Regions from separate parts of the Microbacterium sp. A94 genome, predicted to be linked through region 2. Evidence: riboswitches for the same ligand, from Rfam matches in the RefSeq annotation. Region 2 holds a riboswitch; the other holds the start of a gene.
The links. Region 2 has a riboswitch for FMN ahead of pnuC (nicotinamide riboside transporter PnuC). Riboswitches for the same ligand answer to the same signal wherever they lie in the genome.

Region 1 (5,147 bases), on a different contig from region 2:
ACCTTCGAGACGCCGAGATCGCTGAGGATGCCGGCCGCTGAGGCGTACTCGCGGGCATCTGCCGGAAGGCCCAGAGCGAGGTTCGCGTCGACCGTGTCGAGCCCCTCCTCTTGCAGGCTGTATGCCCGCAGCTTGTTGATCAGCCCGATGCCGCGTCCCTCGTGCCCGCGCATGTAGATGACGACGCCGCCCTGGCGTTCGATTGCCTCAAGCGACGCGTCCAGCTGCGGACCGCACTCGCACTTCAGTGACCCGAACGCCTCGCCGGTCAGACATTCGGAGTGCACGCGCACGAGCGCAGTCTCATCAAGTTCGCCCGAAACGACGGCGATGTGGTCCGTGCCGGTGACGCGATCCTTGTAGGCGAGAAAACGGAATGTGCCGTGCGAGGTGGGCACCGTGGCATCCGCTCGCAGACTCACTCGGCGCCGACCTGCGTGCGATGACGTCACTGGCGCGTCCAGCGGGTCGGTCTCATTCAGGTAGGCGATGAGCTGTTCGATCGTGATCACCGGGATCTCGTACTGCTTGCCGAGTTCCTTGAGGCCAGGAAGACGCATCATGCTGCCGTCTTCGTCGACGACCTCGGCGATCGCGCCGACGGGCTCCAGGCCTGCCAGTCGCATCAGATCGACCGCGGCTTCCGTGTGGCCACCGCGTTCACGTACGCCGCCGTCGACAGCGCGCAGCGGCAGCACATGTCCTGGGCGGATGACGCTCGTCGCTGTCGACTGCGGGTTCGCCAGCACGTTGAGGGTGTGTGCGCGGTCGGAGGCGCTGATGCCGGTCGTCACGCCTTCTGCGGCATCCACGCTGACCGTGTATGCGGTGGAGCGGGCATCCTCATTGGCTTCGACCATGGGAGGCAGGTTGAGGGTGTCGGCGAGATCTGCGGGCATGGGTGCGCAGATGAAACCGGATGACCAGCGCACTGTCCAGGCGACCCACTCGGGGGTGGCGAGCTCTGCGGAGAGGATGACGTCACCCTCGTTCTCACGGTTCTCGTCGTCGGCGACGATGACGGGACGCCCCGCGCGCAGAGACGTGAGAGCTTCTTCGATGGTGGCAAGGCTCATCGCGAGCCTCCTTCCGAGACAGCCCGGAACGCGAGGAGGCGTTCAACATGGCGGGCGAGGATGTCAGTTTCGAGATTGACGCGGTCGCCGACGGCGCGGGTTCCGAGCGTGGTGGCGGTGAGGGTTTCCGGGATGAGCGAGATTTCGAACCAGTGCGACGCGGTCAGTGAAGGGTCTGACACCGCACTCACCGTGAGGGATGTGCCATCCACCGAGATCGAACCCTTGTCGACGACTAGCGGCGCAAGCTCGGCCGGCAGCGAGACGCGCAGAACGCTCCATTCGACGCCAGGACGCACCTCCAGAACTTCGCCCGTGCCGTCGATATGCCCCTGGACGATATGGCCGCCGAGACGTGCACCGACGGGCATCGCCTTTTCAACGTTGACGCTGGTGCCGACGGATGCTGTGGCAAGCGCCGATACGTCGAGCGTCTGCTTCATCACATCCGCGGCGAAGGAGTCCGAGGTCGACTCGACCACGGTGAGGCAGACGCCGGAGACCGCGATCGACTCGCCGTGCACAGCATCCTGAACAGCGCGCGGCGCTCGCACTGTCAACCGCCAGCCGTCACCAGACGGGGCGATGGCAGTGATCTCGCCGATCTCTTCGATGATTCCGGTGAACATCAGCGGACTCCCTTGCTCTGCGGTTCTGGGGCGGTCGGGTGCGCGATCGCGAGGAGATCGGCGCCTAGCGGCACCCACTCGTCGATCGTCAGACGGCGGGCGGCATCGATCGTCGGCACGCCGATGTCAGTCAGCGCCAGGCGATCGCCGCCCAGCAGGACCGGGGCGATGTAGGCGAGCACACGATCAGCGAGGCCAGCGGCGATGAACGCGCTGGCCAGCGTCGGGCCGCCCTCGATGAACACGCTCTGGATGCCGCGAGCATGCAGGTCGCGGACCACGACATGCAGATCGCGGGTGCTGAAGAAGAGTGGATCGTGCGGGTGGCGGTGTACGGCAGCATCCGGTGGTGTCGCGCGGGACCCGATGACGACGGGGATCGGCTGATGCGCGTACAGGGTGTCGCCGTCACGTGCGGTGAGGGCCGGATCATCGGCGAGCACGGTGCCGGTGCCGACCACGATCGCGTCGGCCTCGGCCCGGCGGCGGTGCACATCGGCGCGTGCATCCGGGCCGGTGATCCACTGACTGGTGCCATCGGTCGCAGCCGCGCGTCCGTCGAGGCTCTGCGCCCATTTCACGGTGATGTGCGGGCGGCCCGCACGCTGAGCGGTCAACCAATCGGAGATCACCGCGCGGGCGGCGTCTCTCTGTTCGCCGGAATCAACATCCACACCGGCATCGCGCAACCTGTCGGCGCCGCCACCGGATGTGGCACCGGGATCATCCAGCGCGTAGACGACGCGGCTGATCCCTGCTTCGATGAGCGCCAGGGCGCAGGGGCCGGTACGGCCGGTGTGGTTGCAGGGCTCGAGGGTGACGACGGCGGTTGCGCCGCGAGCCGCACCGGGCGGCAACTGCGACAGCGCGTCGACTTCGGCGTGCGGAGTGCCGGCACCACGGTGCCGGCCTTCAGCGATGATGTCGCCGGCGGGGGACAGGATCACGGCTCCGACCTGCGGGTTGATCCCGCGGGGGCCGAGGGCGGCGAGCTCGAGCGCACGCGTCATCGCGCGGCGCTCTGCGTCGTTCACTGCCATCCGTCGTCCTTCGGTTTTCCTCCGGGGATGATAGACGGCGCGCTCTCGCGCATCGTGCTGCCTCCCTTCCGGACTAGCGAGATCTCTCTCACATCACCGTCGGTCCCGGAATTCCACCGGATCGGCATCTGAATATCTCAGACACTCGCGGACTGTCACCGCCGGTTCGGATTCACACCGACCCCGGAGCACGTTGATGCTCAGTGTACTCAACGCGTGGACGCACATTTCATTCCGCGTCGGGCAGAGAGGATTTGCGCCTATGTCACTTGAGTAGCCGTGACAGCCTGCGGTCCGCGAGGATCTTGCCCCCGGTCTGGCAGGTGGGGCAGTACTCCAGCGAACGCTCGGCGAAGAACACACTGCGCACCTCATCGCCGCAGACCGGACACGCCTCACCGCGGCGCGCGTGCACCCGGAACCCCGCGCGTTTGGCGTCCTTGAGGTCGGCCGGTGGTTTTCCGGATGCTGCGGCGACAGCAGCCGTCAGCGTCGTCTGCATCGCACGGAACAGACGATCGATCTCGTCATCGGCCAGTGTTGCGGCGATCGCGTACGGCGACATGCGCGCGGCGTGCAGAATTTCGTCGGAATAGGCGTTTCCGATGCCCGCGATCACCGATTGATCGCGCAGCAGTCCTTTGATCTGCGTGCGGCGCCCCGCAATCAGTGTGGCGAAGGTGTCTCGGGTGAACGATTCCCTCAGCGGATCCGGCCCGAGCCGAGCAATGCCGGGAACGTCTGCGGGATCTCGCACCACGGAGACAGCGAGTGACTTCTTCGTGCCCGCCTCGGTGAGATCGAACCCACTGCCATCGTCGAGGGCGACACGCAGCGCAATCGGAGATCTTCCGGGTCTGATCACTGTTGATGGCAGCTTCTCGTACCAGCGCAGCCAACCAGCTTTGGCGAGGTGGAAGACCAGATGCAGATCCTCACCGCAGGAGAGCACGACGAACTTGCCGTACCGCGTGGCGGCGGTGACTGCTGCTCCCTCCAGAGCGGTATTCGGCGGATCATACGTTTTGAGAGCTGCGATCTCTCCGACGCTCGTGCGCGTGATCGCCCGTCCGACGGTGCGCTCGCCGAGGAAGGTGACGAGCCCGTGGACTTCCGGCATCTCCGGCATGGCATCATCCTGCCATCGGTATCCGACGCTCGAAAGGTCAGCCGCGGCCGGAACTCTCCCGCACGATCAGTTCGTAGCCGATGTCGACGTTGGTCGGCTCGAGAGTGTCATCATCGAGAAGCGCGAGCAGGGAATCGACGGCCCGATCGGCGATGGCCTGCTTGTCCGGGGCGATCGTGGTCAGCGATGGCACCGAGAATTCGGCCTCCTGCACATCGTCGATCGAGGTGATCGCGACGTCTTCCGGCACACGTACGCCCATGTTCGCGAAGGCGCGGATGGCGCCGAACGCCAGCATGTCGGTGAAGCAGACGAGGGCGTCGAAGCGGGTGCCCGCCTGCCACGCCTGCGTGATGCCCTCCAGCCCCGCCTGTCGACCGAAGCGATCGGTGTAGAGCACGAGTTCCGGGTCGAAGGGGATGCCCGCCTCGTCGAGAGCCTGGCGATAGCCGCTCAATCGCAGCCGGGAGCTGCGATAGAGCTCGGAGTGATACGCACCCAGCGTGGCGATGCGGCGGTGTCCACGCTCCAGCAGGTGCCGGGTGATGTCTGCCGTCGCTGCGACGTTGTCGATCGCGATGTTCGTGTAGCGCGAGCTGGAGATCTGCTCGCCGATGAGCACGGTGGGCACATTCGGGGGAGTGCGGTAGAGCTCTTCCTTCTCCATCGACATCGGTGAGAACACCAGTCCGTCGACGATATGGGAGCTGAGATCGCGCAGGACGCGCCGCTCGTTCTCGCGGATGCCGCCGGTCTGTGTCGCGATGACGGTGTATCCGCGCTTCTGCGCAGCGATTTCGACCAGCTCGCTCAGCTCGGCGAAGTAGGGCTGGGAGAGCTCGGGCACCGCGAAGCCGAGGATCCGGGTGCGCCCCTGCCGCAGCCGACGCGCGGAGATGTTGGGCCGGTAGCCCAGTTCTTCGATGGCAGCGTGCACGCGCTGCCGGGTACTGTCGCGCACATGGACGAAGTCGTTCACCACGTTCGACACCGTGCGTGGTGAAACGCCGGCGAGCTTCGCCACATCATTGATGCTCGCGCTCATTCAGGCCCTTCTTCGGTCACGGTTCGATCCCATCCTCGCAGACGCATTTGACAGAACGTATGCCACGTGGCAAAAATAACTCTATTGCAAGTTTGCAACGTGGCAAAGGAGAACGGATGTCGAGCCCCTCGACCATCGAGCGCAGCCGCATGCGCCGAGCATCACAGCGCAGCGGCAGTGGCCTCAAATACGGCATCGCCTTCACTGCGCCCTTCCTGGTGCTGTACC
Region 2 (5,147 bases):
CGTCGGCGAAATCCGCCGGTGTCGTGATCGACGATGCCGCAGTGACCCCGCAGTACGTGCAGGGGATCACACCGGCACGCGAGCTGCCCGTGGTCGCGAAAATCATGCTCGGCTCACTGGTGAACAAGTTCGTCATCATCATCCCGATCGCCCTGCTGCTGACGGCGTTCGCCCCGTGGGTGCTGCCGTATCTGCTGATCATCGGCGGTGCGTATCTCTGCTTCGAGGGTTCCGAGAAGGTGCTGGAGTGGTTCGGCTTCCATCACGGCCATGTCGAAGAGGGTGCCCGTAACGAGAACAAACTGGTGTGGGGTGCGATTCGCACCGACCTGATCCTGTCCACCGAGATCATGCTCATCTCACTGTCGAACCTCGAGGCTGGCCTGAGTTTCGGGATGACCCTGGCCATCCTCGCCGTCATAGCGGCGATGATGACGGGAATCGTCTACGGCGCTGTCGCACTGCTAGTGAAGATCGATGACATCGGGCTGAAGATGGCGAAGAACGACTCCCGGCGTGTACGCCATGCCGGTGCTCGGATCGTCCGGTCGATGCCGGCGGTGTTCCGGGTCATCAGCGTCGTGGGAACCGTCGCGATGCTGTGGGTCGGTGGGCACCTGCTGCTGGCAAATCTCGGCGAGGTGGGACTGGTCTTCTTCAGCGACATGCTGCACGGGATTCACGAGTTGCTGCTGCCGCTGGGCGGCGTGGTGGCATGGATCGGCGAGACGCTGGTTTCGGCGATCGCCGGGCTCGCGGTCGGCCTGATCGTCGTGGGTATCGTCCTGCTGATCGGGCGGATGCTGGGCAAGCGACCGTCGTTCACCGAGGGCGGCGACTCGCCGATGAAGGTGGCCGCAGCGGCGTGACCTGTTCTCCACAGCCCGCTCCGGATGAGGAGTTATCCACAGTTCCTGAATAGCTCCTGACCTGGCATTTCAATGTCGGTGGCCCCCTGTTCAATAGGAGTATGACATCCCTCGCAGAGCAGTTGGAGCGCATCGACCGGCAGCTGGCCGACGCGATGACGGATTCTGCGGCGCGTGGCGGGGTACGGCTCGTCGACGATGGTGAGCTTCTCGACGTCGTGCAGGCTATGGGGCGTATCCAACGCCGGTTGGATGGGGCGATCGTCGAGGCCACAAATCGTGTGGTTGAGCGGGATCAGTGTGAACGTGCGGCACGGCTGAGCACACAGCTCGGATGCCGGGATGCTGCCGAGGTGTTGCGGCGAACGCTTCTTGTCGACGGGTATGCAGCCCGCCGGTACGTCACCGCGGCCACTGCCGTGCACCGGGAGTTCGACATCACATCGGGCGGGCTGCTGCCGGGGCGGTTTCCCCAGCTGGCCGCAGCGCTGGCTGATGGGGCGATGTCAGTGAGCGGGTTCTTGGCCTGCACGGTGCCACTGCAAAAAGCCGCGCGGATCGGGCTCGCCGATCGCTTGGCCGCAGATGCGGTGCTTGCGCGGTTCGCGACTGGGCTCCCGCTGGACGGCGATGGTGGTGATGACGCGGACGGTGGCGCGGACAGTGCCGCGCGCGGTGACGGTGGCGAGAGCGCACCGCCGCCGACGACCGATGAGTTGGCCGGACTCACTGCGCACATCATCGCCCGCCTCGACCCGGACGGCGCCGAGCCGAAAGACCGTGCGGGCAAGCGACGCCGCTACTTCACGATCGGACGCCTGCGGGACGGATCCGTGCCTGTGCGCGGCGAGCTGCTCCCGGAGGTCGCCGCACAGCTGGAGAAGCTGGTCGACAGCCTGATGAACCCGAAAGCGGATGACGAGGCTCGCGCTGGAGGCCGCGTGCGATTCCGCCCCTCCGACGACGACGTGAGTGATGACGAGGGCAGCAATGACGCCGGCGCTGAGTACAGCACCACGCCTGCTGCCGCGGCCGCCGATGATGATGCGGGTCTCTTCGACCGCGCCGATGGTCTCCCGGCTCACAAAGCCGCATCGCCTCCACCAGAGGCGGCCGATCTGCGCACGCATGCGCAGAAGCGGCACGACGCGTTCGCGAGCATCGTGATGGTCACCGCAGCATCCGGAGGCATGCCCACACTCGGCGGCGCTGCGCCCACCCTCGTCGTGTCCGTACGCGACGAAGACTTCGCCAACCGCACCGGGCGAGCCACCGTGGAGGGCGCCGGATACGACGTCCCCCTCGGCGCCGCCGACCATGCGGCATGTGCAGGCGGGGTCGAACGAGTGCTCTTCGACGAGCATGGCGCGATCGTCGCGATCAGCACCAGTGCGCGCATTTTCACTGGCCGTCAACGCCAGGCAATCGTGCTCCGCGACCGAAAATGCCTCATTCCCGGGTGTGACATCCGTGCGGAATGGTGCGAGATCCATCATGTGATCGAACACGCCCGCGGCGGGCCGACCCACACAAGCAACGGGGTCCCCCTGTGCTGGCATCACCACCGCACCCTGGATGAGCAAATCTGGCAGGTTCGCATGCGCAATGGGGTGCCCGAAGTCCGCGGTCCCACCTGGTGGGATCCCTACGGAAAATGGCGATCGCCCCACCTGGACTATCGAGCCGTCGACGAAGCCCTCGACACCGAGCGCGTCGCCGCGTGGGCCACCTGGTGAGTGCTCACACGCCCCATCAGGGTATTGTTCCGAGTGAACACACACGTGCTCCGGGGTCGGTGTAATTCCGAACCGGCGGTCATAGTCCGCGACCCGAAGCCCTCCGGGGCCGAGGTTGAACCGGTGAAATTCCGGTACCGACAGTCACAGTCTGGATGGGAGAAGCACGATGGTCGACATTTCGCGGTGACGCGAAAGATCGACCCTCATCACCCTCGGCAGCACCGACGCCGAGAGGATGACCGTGGAACTTCTGCGCTGGCTCGTTGACGCCTTCAACTCCCAGTGGATGCTGCCCGGCGGGCAAACGCTGCTGATCCGCGAAGTCGTCGGCAACATCTTCGGTCTCGCAAGCGCGCTCGGCGGCATGCGCCGCAGAATCTGGGCTTGGCCCGTCGGCATCGTCGGAAACCTGCTGCTTCTGACAGTGTTCCTCGGGTCGATCCTCAGCCCCGAACACTCCCTGCCGAATCTGCTCGGTCAGGCCGGACGCCAGGTCATGTTCATCGCGGTCGCGATCTACGGCTGGATCCGCTGGCGCCAGGCGAGAGCCGACAACGGTCAGGTGACCCCGCGCTGGGCGCCGAGCGGTGCGCGCATCGGTCTCGTCCTCGTCATGGTGCTCGGTACCCTCGCCCTCACGCCGCTGTTCCGCGTGCTCGGATCATACGAACCGGTGTGGGCGGATGCCTGGACCTTTGTCGGTTCACTCCTGGCGACGTACGGCATGGCCAAGGGATGGACGGAGTTCTGGCTCATCTGGGTGGCGGTCGACATCGTCGGCGTACCCCTGCTGTTCAGCGCCGGTTACTACGCCACCGGGTTCATGTACGTCTTCTACGGCGTCTTCACCGCGGTCGGCTTCGTCGTCTGGTGGCGGGCGCACACGAACGCCAAACCGAAGATCGACACGATCATGCCGGATCCCCGCGTGGTCGAAGTGGAGGACAATAGGGACTGATGTTCGACAGCCCCCTTTCCGCGTCTGCCTACGAGGTTCTCGGCGTCGACCCGACGGCGACAGACGATGAGCTGCGTCGCGCGTACCGGCTGAGGCTGCGTCAGACGCACCCAGACACCGGCGGTGATGCCGCCGACTTCATCCAGGTGCAGCGCGCCTGGGATCTCATCGGCACCCCCGAGGGCCGTGCCGCATATGACCGCGGGCACGGTTTCTCGGCAGCATCCGATGAACCGGGCTGGGACGGCTGGCAGCCGCCCCGCCCGCAGACCGACACGCGTCCGCGCGCTCGCTCGTACGGGCATCCGGGAGGCTGGCGACGCGAGCGCTACCTGCGACTGATCCGCGAGTGGGCTGGCCACGGCGTCGACGTGCCCGACCCCTATGACCCGGCACTGGTGCGATCCGCACCGCGCGAGGTGCGGCGGCTGCTCGCCGACGCCCTCGCCGAGGAAGCGACAGCGCGCACCGTCTCGGATCTCGGCATGGGATTCACCGTGTGGCACGACGTTCAAGCGGGGGCGGATGCCGATGCCAAGCTCGACCACGTCGTGCTCAGCCCGTCCGGGCTCTACGGCATCCTGTCTGAGGACTTCAGCGAGGTCGTGCGGTTCCGTCGTGGCGAGATCATCGGACGCGGCGTGGACGGTCGGGCGCCAGTGGCGACCCTGCTCGCCCGCATGCGCGTGATCGCCAAGGCCGCGCGCGTGCGCTTCGGCGGGGCGATCGTGGTGCTGCCGGATGACGATCTCGATCAGGCGATCAACGAGCTCGGCAAGGTGCGTGGCATCCCGGTGGTCGTCGTGCGGCGCAGCGCGCTGGCGACCGTACTCCGCCGCGGCGTGCCGGGTGCGCGCGACATCGGCGGCAACGAACTGTTCGATGTGCGCACCCGACTGCAGCAGACCGTGCGGTTCGTGTGAGGGTCACATCCTCCCGGGTTCTCGCCACGATCGAGGCGAAGGCAGCATCCGCCGGGTTCGCGCTCGATGATACGCAGCGCGAGCTGATCGCTGAGCTCGCACGCGTCACCCGCGCGGATGGCAGCCTGTTCATCCACGGGCCAGCCGGACGCGGGAAGTCGTGGATCGCGAACGCCTACTTCGACGCGTTGCCGACGCCGCGTAAGACCCGCGTGCACTTCCACGGATTTTTGGATGCTCTGCACCGCAGCATCCATCGCCGGCGCGACGAGCAGGATGCCGTCGAGCGCGCGATCGACGATGTCGTGGGCGATTCCCGCGTGCTGTTCTTCGACGAATTCCACGTGCACGATTCCGGGGACGCCCGGCTGCTCACCCGGCTGCTGGAGCACGTCTTCCGGCAGGATCTGATCGTGTTCGCCACGTCGAACTATGCACCCGAAGACCTGCTGCCGAACCCTGTCTGGCACCACATGTTCGAACCGGGAATCGCGCTCATCACCGAGAATATGCAGACGTTCGAGCTCGCTGGTCCGACCGACTACCGCGCCACCCCTCAAGATCATTCGAGCGGTTTCGCCGCCGGCACGTGGACGCACACCGTCCCAGAACCTGCGCCAGCCGAAGATGAGGCGACTTTCTCGCCTGTGCGGGGCCG

Region 1: another riboswitch for FMN. It lies ahead of ribD (bifunctional diaminohydroxyphosphoribosylaminopyrimidine deaminase/5-amino-6-(5-phosphoribosylamino)uracil reductase RibD); the one in region 2 lies ahead of pnuC (nicotinamide riboside transporter PnuC).

Annotation. Positions count from the first base shown of each region.
Region 1 covers NZ_JBPXMU010000001.1:1,170,671-1,175,817, reverse strand. Annotated here, with positions in the region: gene ribA (GTP cyclohydrolase II) at 1-1,076, opposite strand, end outside; gene ACSU1L_RS05815 (riboflavin synthase) at 1,073-1,705, opposite strand; gene ribD (bifunctional diaminohydroxyphosphoribosylaminopyrimidine deaminase/5-amino-6-(5-phosphoribosylamino)uracil reductase RibD) at 1,705-2,745, opposite strand; FMN riboswitch at 2,797-2,940, opposite strand; gene ACSU1L_RS05805 (Fpg/Nei family DNA glycosylase) at 3,011-3,874, opposite strand; gene ACSU1L_RS05800 (LacI family DNA-binding transcriptional regulator) at 3,912-4,919, opposite strand; gene ACSU1L_RS05795 (carbohydrate ABC transporter permease) at 5,036-5,147, shown strand, end outside.
Region 2 covers NZ_JBPXMU010000002.1:437,840-442,986, forward strand. Annotated here, with positions in the region: gene ACSU1L_RS07970 (DUF808 domain-containing protein) at 1-869, shown strand, start outside; gene ACSU1L_RS07975 (DUF222 domain-containing protein) at 971-2,605, shown strand; FMN riboswitch at 2,648-2,776, shown strand; gene pnuC (nicotinamide riboside transporter PnuC) at 2,850-3,566, shown strand; gene ACSU1L_RS07985 (J domain-containing protein) at 3,566-4,489, shown strand; gene zapE (cell division protein ZapE) at 4,486-5,147, shown strand, end outside.